2 linked regions of the Adhaeribacter radiodurans genome follow. The protein of the gene in region 2 binds, or shares a complex with, the protein of the main gene of each other region. Links are inferred from orthologs where the notes say so. Each region holds a gene or a part of one and is shown on either strand. Other genes may lie near its edges. The genes, in order: pfkA and rny.

What was found.
Region 1: rny (region 2) and pfkA share a complex: the UniProt entries of both Bacillus subtilis proteins name them as parts of the possible RNA degradosome complex. The link is inferred for Adhaeribacter radiodurans from one-to-one orthologs.

What each region holds. Positions count from the first base shown.
Region 1 is NZ_CP055153.1:4,418,608-4,421,816, forward strand. Bases 290-3,168 are described here. They hold pfkA (6-phosphofructokinase), read left to right. Parts: upstream 290-1,182; coding sequence 1,183-2,154; downstream 2,155-3,168. Other genes in these bases: HUW48_RS17640 (SLC13 family permease), read left to right, coding at 290-343; HUW48_RS17645 (tellurite resistance TerB family protein), read right to left, coding at 414-842; miaA (tRNA (adenosine(37)-N6)-dimethylallyltransferase MiaA), read right to left, coding at 2,292-3,168. In the rest of the region: more of HUW48_RS17640, read left to right, coding at 1-289; more of miaA, read right to left, coding at 3,169-3,209; HUW48_RS17660 (glycosyltransferase), read right to left, coding at 3,206-3,209. UniProt on the Bacillus subtilis protein: Catalyzes the phosphorylation of D-fructose 6-phosphate to fructose 1,6-bisphosphate by ATP, the first committing step of glycolysis.
Region 2 is NZ_CP055153.1:946,906-950,204, reverse strand. The notes cover bases 329-3,297. They hold rny (ribonuclease Y), read right to left. Parts: upstream 2,612-3,297; coding sequence 1,046-2,611; downstream 329-1,045. Other genes in these bases: HUW48_RS04395 (hypothetical protein), read right to left, coding at 3,144-3,297; HUW48_RS04400 (cell division protein ZapA), read right to left, coding at 2,709-2,999; HUW48_RS04410 (hypothetical protein), read right to left, coding at 329-768. Also shown: more of HUW48_RS04410, read right to left, coding at 16-328; more of HUW48_RS04395, read right to left, coding at 3,298-3,299. UniProt on the Bacillus subtilis protein: Endoribonuclease that initiates mRNA decay. Initiates the decay of all SAM-dependent riboswitches, such as yitJ riboswitch. Involved in processing of the gapA operon mRNA, it cleaves between cggR and gapA.

The sequences.
Region 1 (3,209 bases), 3.5 Mb from region 2 along the record:
AGTTTCTTTGTTAGAACCATTCGGTAAGCTTGGTATTTTAGCGGGCTTTGTATTCTTAACCGTATTTCTTACGCAACCTATGTCTAATGCGGCGGCGGCTTTGGTAATTGTGCCGGTAGCGCTGCAAACGGCAATTACTTTAGGAGCTAATCCGCGTAGTTTTGCTATTGCTATTATGTTAGCTGCTTCTGTCTCGCTGGTAACTCCCTTTGAGCCATCGTGCATTCTGGTTTATGGGCCAGGAAAGTATAAATTTAAAGATTTTATGCGGATTGGTTCAGGCTTAACCTTTTTATTAGTAATAATTATTTTAAGCATGGTTCCCCTTTTCTGGCCTTTGTAAATAGCTTAACCACTGAGTTTACTTATCCGGTAAACCATTTAGCAATTAAGAATTCTATTTGTTTAAGCTATTATAATTCCAGAAAAGATTGCGAATCTTGCTTTATTTCTTCCCGCGACTGACCGTCTTTTACTCCCATGGATATTTTGCGGACCAGTACCCCCACAATAGATTTTTTAAAACCGAGCTTTGCCGCCATTTCCACGCAAAAATCCATTTCGTTATCGTCCACAATACCATCGGCCAGCATCATTTCAACCAAGTCGTAAATCTGATCGAATCTTTCCGAATCATTCGCCGGTAATTCAAATTTAGCCGTTTGGGCGTTGGCGAGTAAACTTCGTACTTCTTCTTGCTTCAGACCATTTTTAGTGCCAATGGTAATAATATAATTCATCTCCGCCGAGTCAACGTGGCCATCAATTTTTGCCAATGCACCCAGATTCAGGATGTGACTTTTAATGCGCTTTAATTGCTCACTTTCAAAAAAGTTAAACATATCTTACAATATAGAGTATGGGAACAGCGTATTTCTTCAATCTTACTAAATTAACAAAAAACAACAATTTTCACCTACCTTAAATTAAATTTTTACTATAATAAGGTGTAAATCACCCGCTTTTTGCTCTGCCAGTAACCAGTATACGCAAGTTGCTTTTGTTTGTAACGGCTATTTCTAATATTTTCCAGAATTTATTTTATATCTTTTTACGTCTGTATAACTAACTTAAATTCAACCAACTAGGACGCTTAAAAGTAAATTTTACTTAAATTGTACGTGTTAACTGCACGCTTTCACCAACTAAATTAGTTAATTTGCCCCCTTAACAAGATTAGCCATGAAACGCATTGCAGTATTTACTTCCGGAGGCGATTCACCGGGTATGAATGCTTGTATCCGAGCGGTTGTCCGCACGGCTATATATCACGGAGTAGAAGTGTACGGTATTCGCAGAGGCTATAATGGCCTGATTAAAGGAGAATTATTTAAAATGGAATCCTCCTCGGTAAGCAATACGATTCAGAAAGGAGGAACCATTCTTAAATCGGCGCGTAGCCTGGATTTTATGGCTCCGGAAGGTCGCCGCTTAGCCTTTGAACAACTCCAAAAGTATGAAATAGAAGGAATAGTAGCCATTGGTGGTAATGGTACTTTTACCGGTGCCACCTTATTTTACGAAGAATACGGAGTTCCAATAGTAGGCGCGCCCGGTACTATCGACAACGATTTATACGGCACCGATTTTACTATTGGCTACGATACGGCGGTAAATACCGCATTAGACGCCATTGATAAAATACGCGACACAGCCGATAGCCACGAACGGGTATTTTTTGTAGAAGTTATGGGCCGCGACTCGGGTTATATTGCCATGCCCTGCGCTATTGGCGGAGGCGCTGAAATAGTGCTGATCCCGGAAACCAAAACTACTATTCCTGATGTAATATCTACCTTACAAAATGGCTGGAGTCGTTCTAAAACTTCGTTTATTATTGTAGTAGCAGAAGGCGACGAAGAAGGAAATGCCACTGAAATTGCGGCTCGCGTAAAAGAAGCTATTCCGCAAATGGATGCGCGGGTTTCTATTTTAGGTCACATTCAACGGGGCGGCTCTCCCACCGCTTCCGACCGTTTATTAGCCAGCCAAATAGGAATAGCCTGCGTAGAGGGGCTGCTCAATGGTAAAAAAGACGTAATGGCCGGTTTTGTAAACAACCGGCTGGTTTATACCCCTTTCAAAGATACCATAACCAAGAAAAAAATTATTAACCAGCGTTTTGTCCGGATGGTCGAGATTTTAAGCGTCTGATAGTTGGAAGGTTGAAAAGTTAGAAGGTTGTTAGCAGAAAGAATTTGTTTTTATTTCGATATATCATCTTTTCTAAAACATCCTTCTGATCATTTTAGCCATGGAACAACTTTTTAATTTTTCCACCTTAAAACCTTTTAACTCGCTAACTCCCGATCGATAAAAGCGAGAATGGCTTCCCGTTGTTGCGGGTGAAACCAGGTAAAATCGCTGTTTTTAGTAAACCAGGTAAGTTGACGCTTGGCATAACGGCGGCTATTTCGTTTTAGTAAGCGCACAGCTTCATCCCAATCGTATTCGCCGGCCAAATAAGAAAACAGCTCTTGGTAGCCTACCGTTTGCAGCGCATTATGATTCCGGTAGGGCAACAGTTGTTGCACTTCTTCCAGTAATCCGGCTTCCAACATTCCATCTACCCGGGCATCAATGCGAGCGTATAATTCAGCACGATCGCGATTTAAGCCAATTTTAATTATTTGAAAAGGCCGATCAACTGGTTCTTTGGTTCGGAAAGAAGAATAAGGTTGACCCGTTGCCAGCGAAACTTCTAAAGCCCGGATAATTCGCTGGGTGTTAGCTTTATCTACCTGGTTATAATACGCGGGGTCCAGTTCTTGCAATTTTTGAAGTAAATGGGCCAGCCCTTGTTCTTGTTTTTGTTGTATTAAACTCTCCCGGATAGAAGTAGGTACCTCCGGCATTTCGTCCATTCCCTCCAACACAGCCCGTACGTATAAGCCGGAACCGCCCGTTAAAATAACGCACGAATGTTGCGTAAATAATTCATCTAATAAACGTAGTACCTCTTGTTCGTAAGCGCCCGCATTATATTCCTGGGTAATGTGGTGCGAATTAATAAAATAATGCGGAATGCCCTGCATTTCAGCAAGCGTAGGTTTAGCCGTACCAATGGTCATCTCGTGGTAAAATTGCCTGGAATCAGCTGAAATAATTACCGTTTTATAATGTTTAGCCAACTGAATACACAAGTCCGTTTTACCCACGGCAGTAGGCCCGACTACTACAATCAAATATTTTTCTTTTAGAGTACTTAA
Region 2 (3,299 bases):
TAGTTAGCTGCCGGGCTACTTATTAAAATCCCGACCCCAGATATTAATCACCAATCCTAAACTAAATACCGAGTAACCGGCTGTTAAAGCTTTCCGGTTTTTTAAACCAAAATTACCCCCGCTGGTATATTGCAACTGCACCACCGGACTTAAAGCTAACCGGGTGTAGAATATCGGTTCTACAAATATATTGTCTTCCGTAGGCTTTATTTCCCCGTTGCGCACGTGGCGGTACATATCCACATAACTCATGCGCAGGGCTGTACCATAGTTTAGCGGATAGCTATTGCCAAACAGGCGCAAATCTTTTTTCCTTTTAGATGTAAAGTTTACCTGCAAAAAGTATTTGTCGTAATTGCCCGATACCCGGGTGTAGGTAGTTACTTCTTCGGCGTCGGTGTGTTTTTCAGTGCGATCGCTGCTGCCCCGGCCAATACCGGCGTAAGCTTCCAGTACCCGGTTTTTATTGGTACCAAAGCTGGTAAAGTAACCACCACCCACTTCAAACAAATTGTGGCGGAAATCTTCTTTTTTGCGATGATTATTTAACCGGGAGCCATTCATCATTACACCAAAATGGTCGGAAACAGCATAAGCACCATTCACACTAAAATTACCCTTTAAAGTAGCGTGCCCACCCGCACTTATTTCCCCTTTTTGGGTAAACATAGGCGTATTGGGCACATTGGGCATATACACGGAGGAGCAACTAGACAGGAGCCATATACAGCTCACTAAAAAGCCGAAAAAATTATATGTATTTCTCATAGCGGCAGACGATTTAACGGTTCTATCACGCTGCTAACTTGCAACGAAAATCGCAACCTGCCTCTATCCGGGGCTCTGTATTTATACAATTTTTATACAACCGTTATCCACCCATTTACAAACATTAACCTTTAACGATATTCCAATTACAAGAATACTTAATAAAAGTAAATTAGAATTGTATTAAGGTTTGTTCGAGAATCTTTTAATATTACTTACAAAAAAGTCCTGCTCTCCAAGTAGAAAGCAGGACTTTATAGAAAAAGTTAAATCTACTTTACTTCGCGTAGCTTACGGAACGCATTTCCCGGATAACTGTAATTTTTATCTGGCCGGGGTATTGCATCTCTTTTTCAATTTTTTGCGAAATATCAAACGACAGTTGCTGCGCGCGTTCGTCGGTTACATTATCGGCATCTACCATTACGCGCAGTTCACGACCGGCCTGAATTGCGTAGCATTGGTTCACTCCTTCAAAACTTACAGCCGTTTCTTCCAGTTCTTTTAACCGTTTAATGTACGATTCCATAATCTCGCGGCGGGCACCCGGGCGCGAACCCGAAATAGCATCGCAGGCCTGCACAATCGGCGAAATCATGGCAGTCATTTCAATTTCATCGTGGTGGGCACCAATAGCGTTTACCACATCCGGATGTTCTTTGTATTTTTTAGCCAGCTCCATACCTAAAATAGCGTGCGGCAATTCCGGTTCGTCGGGAGTTACTTTACCAATATCGTGGAGCAAACCGGCGCGTTTAGCGTGTTTCACGTTCAGGCCTAGTTCAGCGGCCATAGTGGCACATAAGTTGGCTACTTCGCGGGAGTGTTGCAACAAATTCTGCCCATAAGACGACCGGAAGCGCATGCGGCCTACCATTTTAATCAACTCTGGGTGCAAACCGTGTATACCTAAGTCAATAATAGTTCGCTCTCCGATTTCTACTATTTCTTCTTCAATATTTTTCTTGGTTTTGGCTACTACTTCCTCAATCCGGGCCGGGTGAATTCGTCCGTCGGAAACTAAACGGTGCAATGATAAACGGGCAATTTCGCGACGAACCGGGTCAAAGCCTGAAATAATAATGGCTTCGGGAGTATCATCTACAATAATTTCTACGCCGGTAGCAGCTTCCAGAGCGCGGATGTTACGGCCTTCCCGACCAATAATTTTACCTTTTACGTCGTCGGATTCAATGTTAAAAACGGATACGCAGTTTTCAATGGCGTGCTCGGCGGCCGTACGCTGAATGGTTTCTAAAACTACTTTTTTGGCATCTTTTGAAGCGGTTAATTTGGCCTGAGCCACCACATCCTTAACGTAGGAAGAAGCCTGTATCTGCGCTTCGTTTTTGAGAGTTTCTACTAGCTGCTCGCGCGCTTCGGCGGCCGATAAGCTGGCAATATGTTCTAACTGCCCAATAATAGACTGATGTTCTTTTTCTACTTCTTCTTTGCGCTTTTTTAATCCTTCGGCTTGGGCCGCTAGTTGTTCTTTAAGCGTGTTTAATTCCGTCTCTTTTCGTTTTATTTGCTCTAATTGGGTATTAACCTGCTGTTCACGCTGTTTAACTTTCGCCTCGTTTTGAATAATAAGCTGCTTCTTTCTGTTAGAATCTTCTTCAAACTCGGCTTTCAGGCTGAGGAATTTTTCTTTGGCTTCGTGAATACGATTTTTCTTGATGCTCTCGGCATCTAGTTCAGCTTCTTTTATAATAAGCTTCGCCTTTTCACGGGCGGCATCCTGGTGTTTCTTAAACACCTGGTTCAATAACACCCGGCCAATGTAAACGCCCACCCCGAGCGCCACCAAAGCCGTGATGATAATATAAAGAGTAGTAGACATAACTATAATTTTTAGGGTTTATTAAAATTATAGCAATAGGCCGCCAACTACAGGTAACAACCAATAAATAAACAAAACGAGACTGATACTAGGCTCGCTATTCAAATTTAAGAGAGGCTAAAAGCTTGTTTAAATGAGTAAGCTTATCGACCAGGGTGCTTTCATTCTCGGCTTTACTCTGGACGGTATGTAGTTTATCAGCCAGAGATTCCAAGGCAACCATAGCTAACAAATCTTGTTTATCAGCAATGCCAAATTGTTCGCGAAACGCTTTCAGGCGTTCGTTAATAATCCGGCCGGCAGTACGTAGCCTTTCTTCTTCTTCCTCATTTACCCGCATTGGATAATCGCGATCCGCTATCCTGATTTTTATAGACAATTCACTCATTCCGTTGCGTACTACTGGTTGTTTTTAGGTTGCCTGTTCTTTTTTGCCCGTCAGTCAGGGCAAAACGTTTGGTTCAAAAATGAATGCTTACTTTCTTTATATTCAACAACAAACAATTTATTTATTCCGGTTAAACAACCAGGTTTAATCTCTTAGATAAGCGATACACTTATCAATCTCTCTAATATACTCGTTTATTTTCAGTTTTAATTCTGTCGAATGGGCAGGCTCTGCTGCTATTGTATTTACAATTTTAGAAATATTATCTTTATTTTGAAAATTTTTTATTTCCTCATCCTT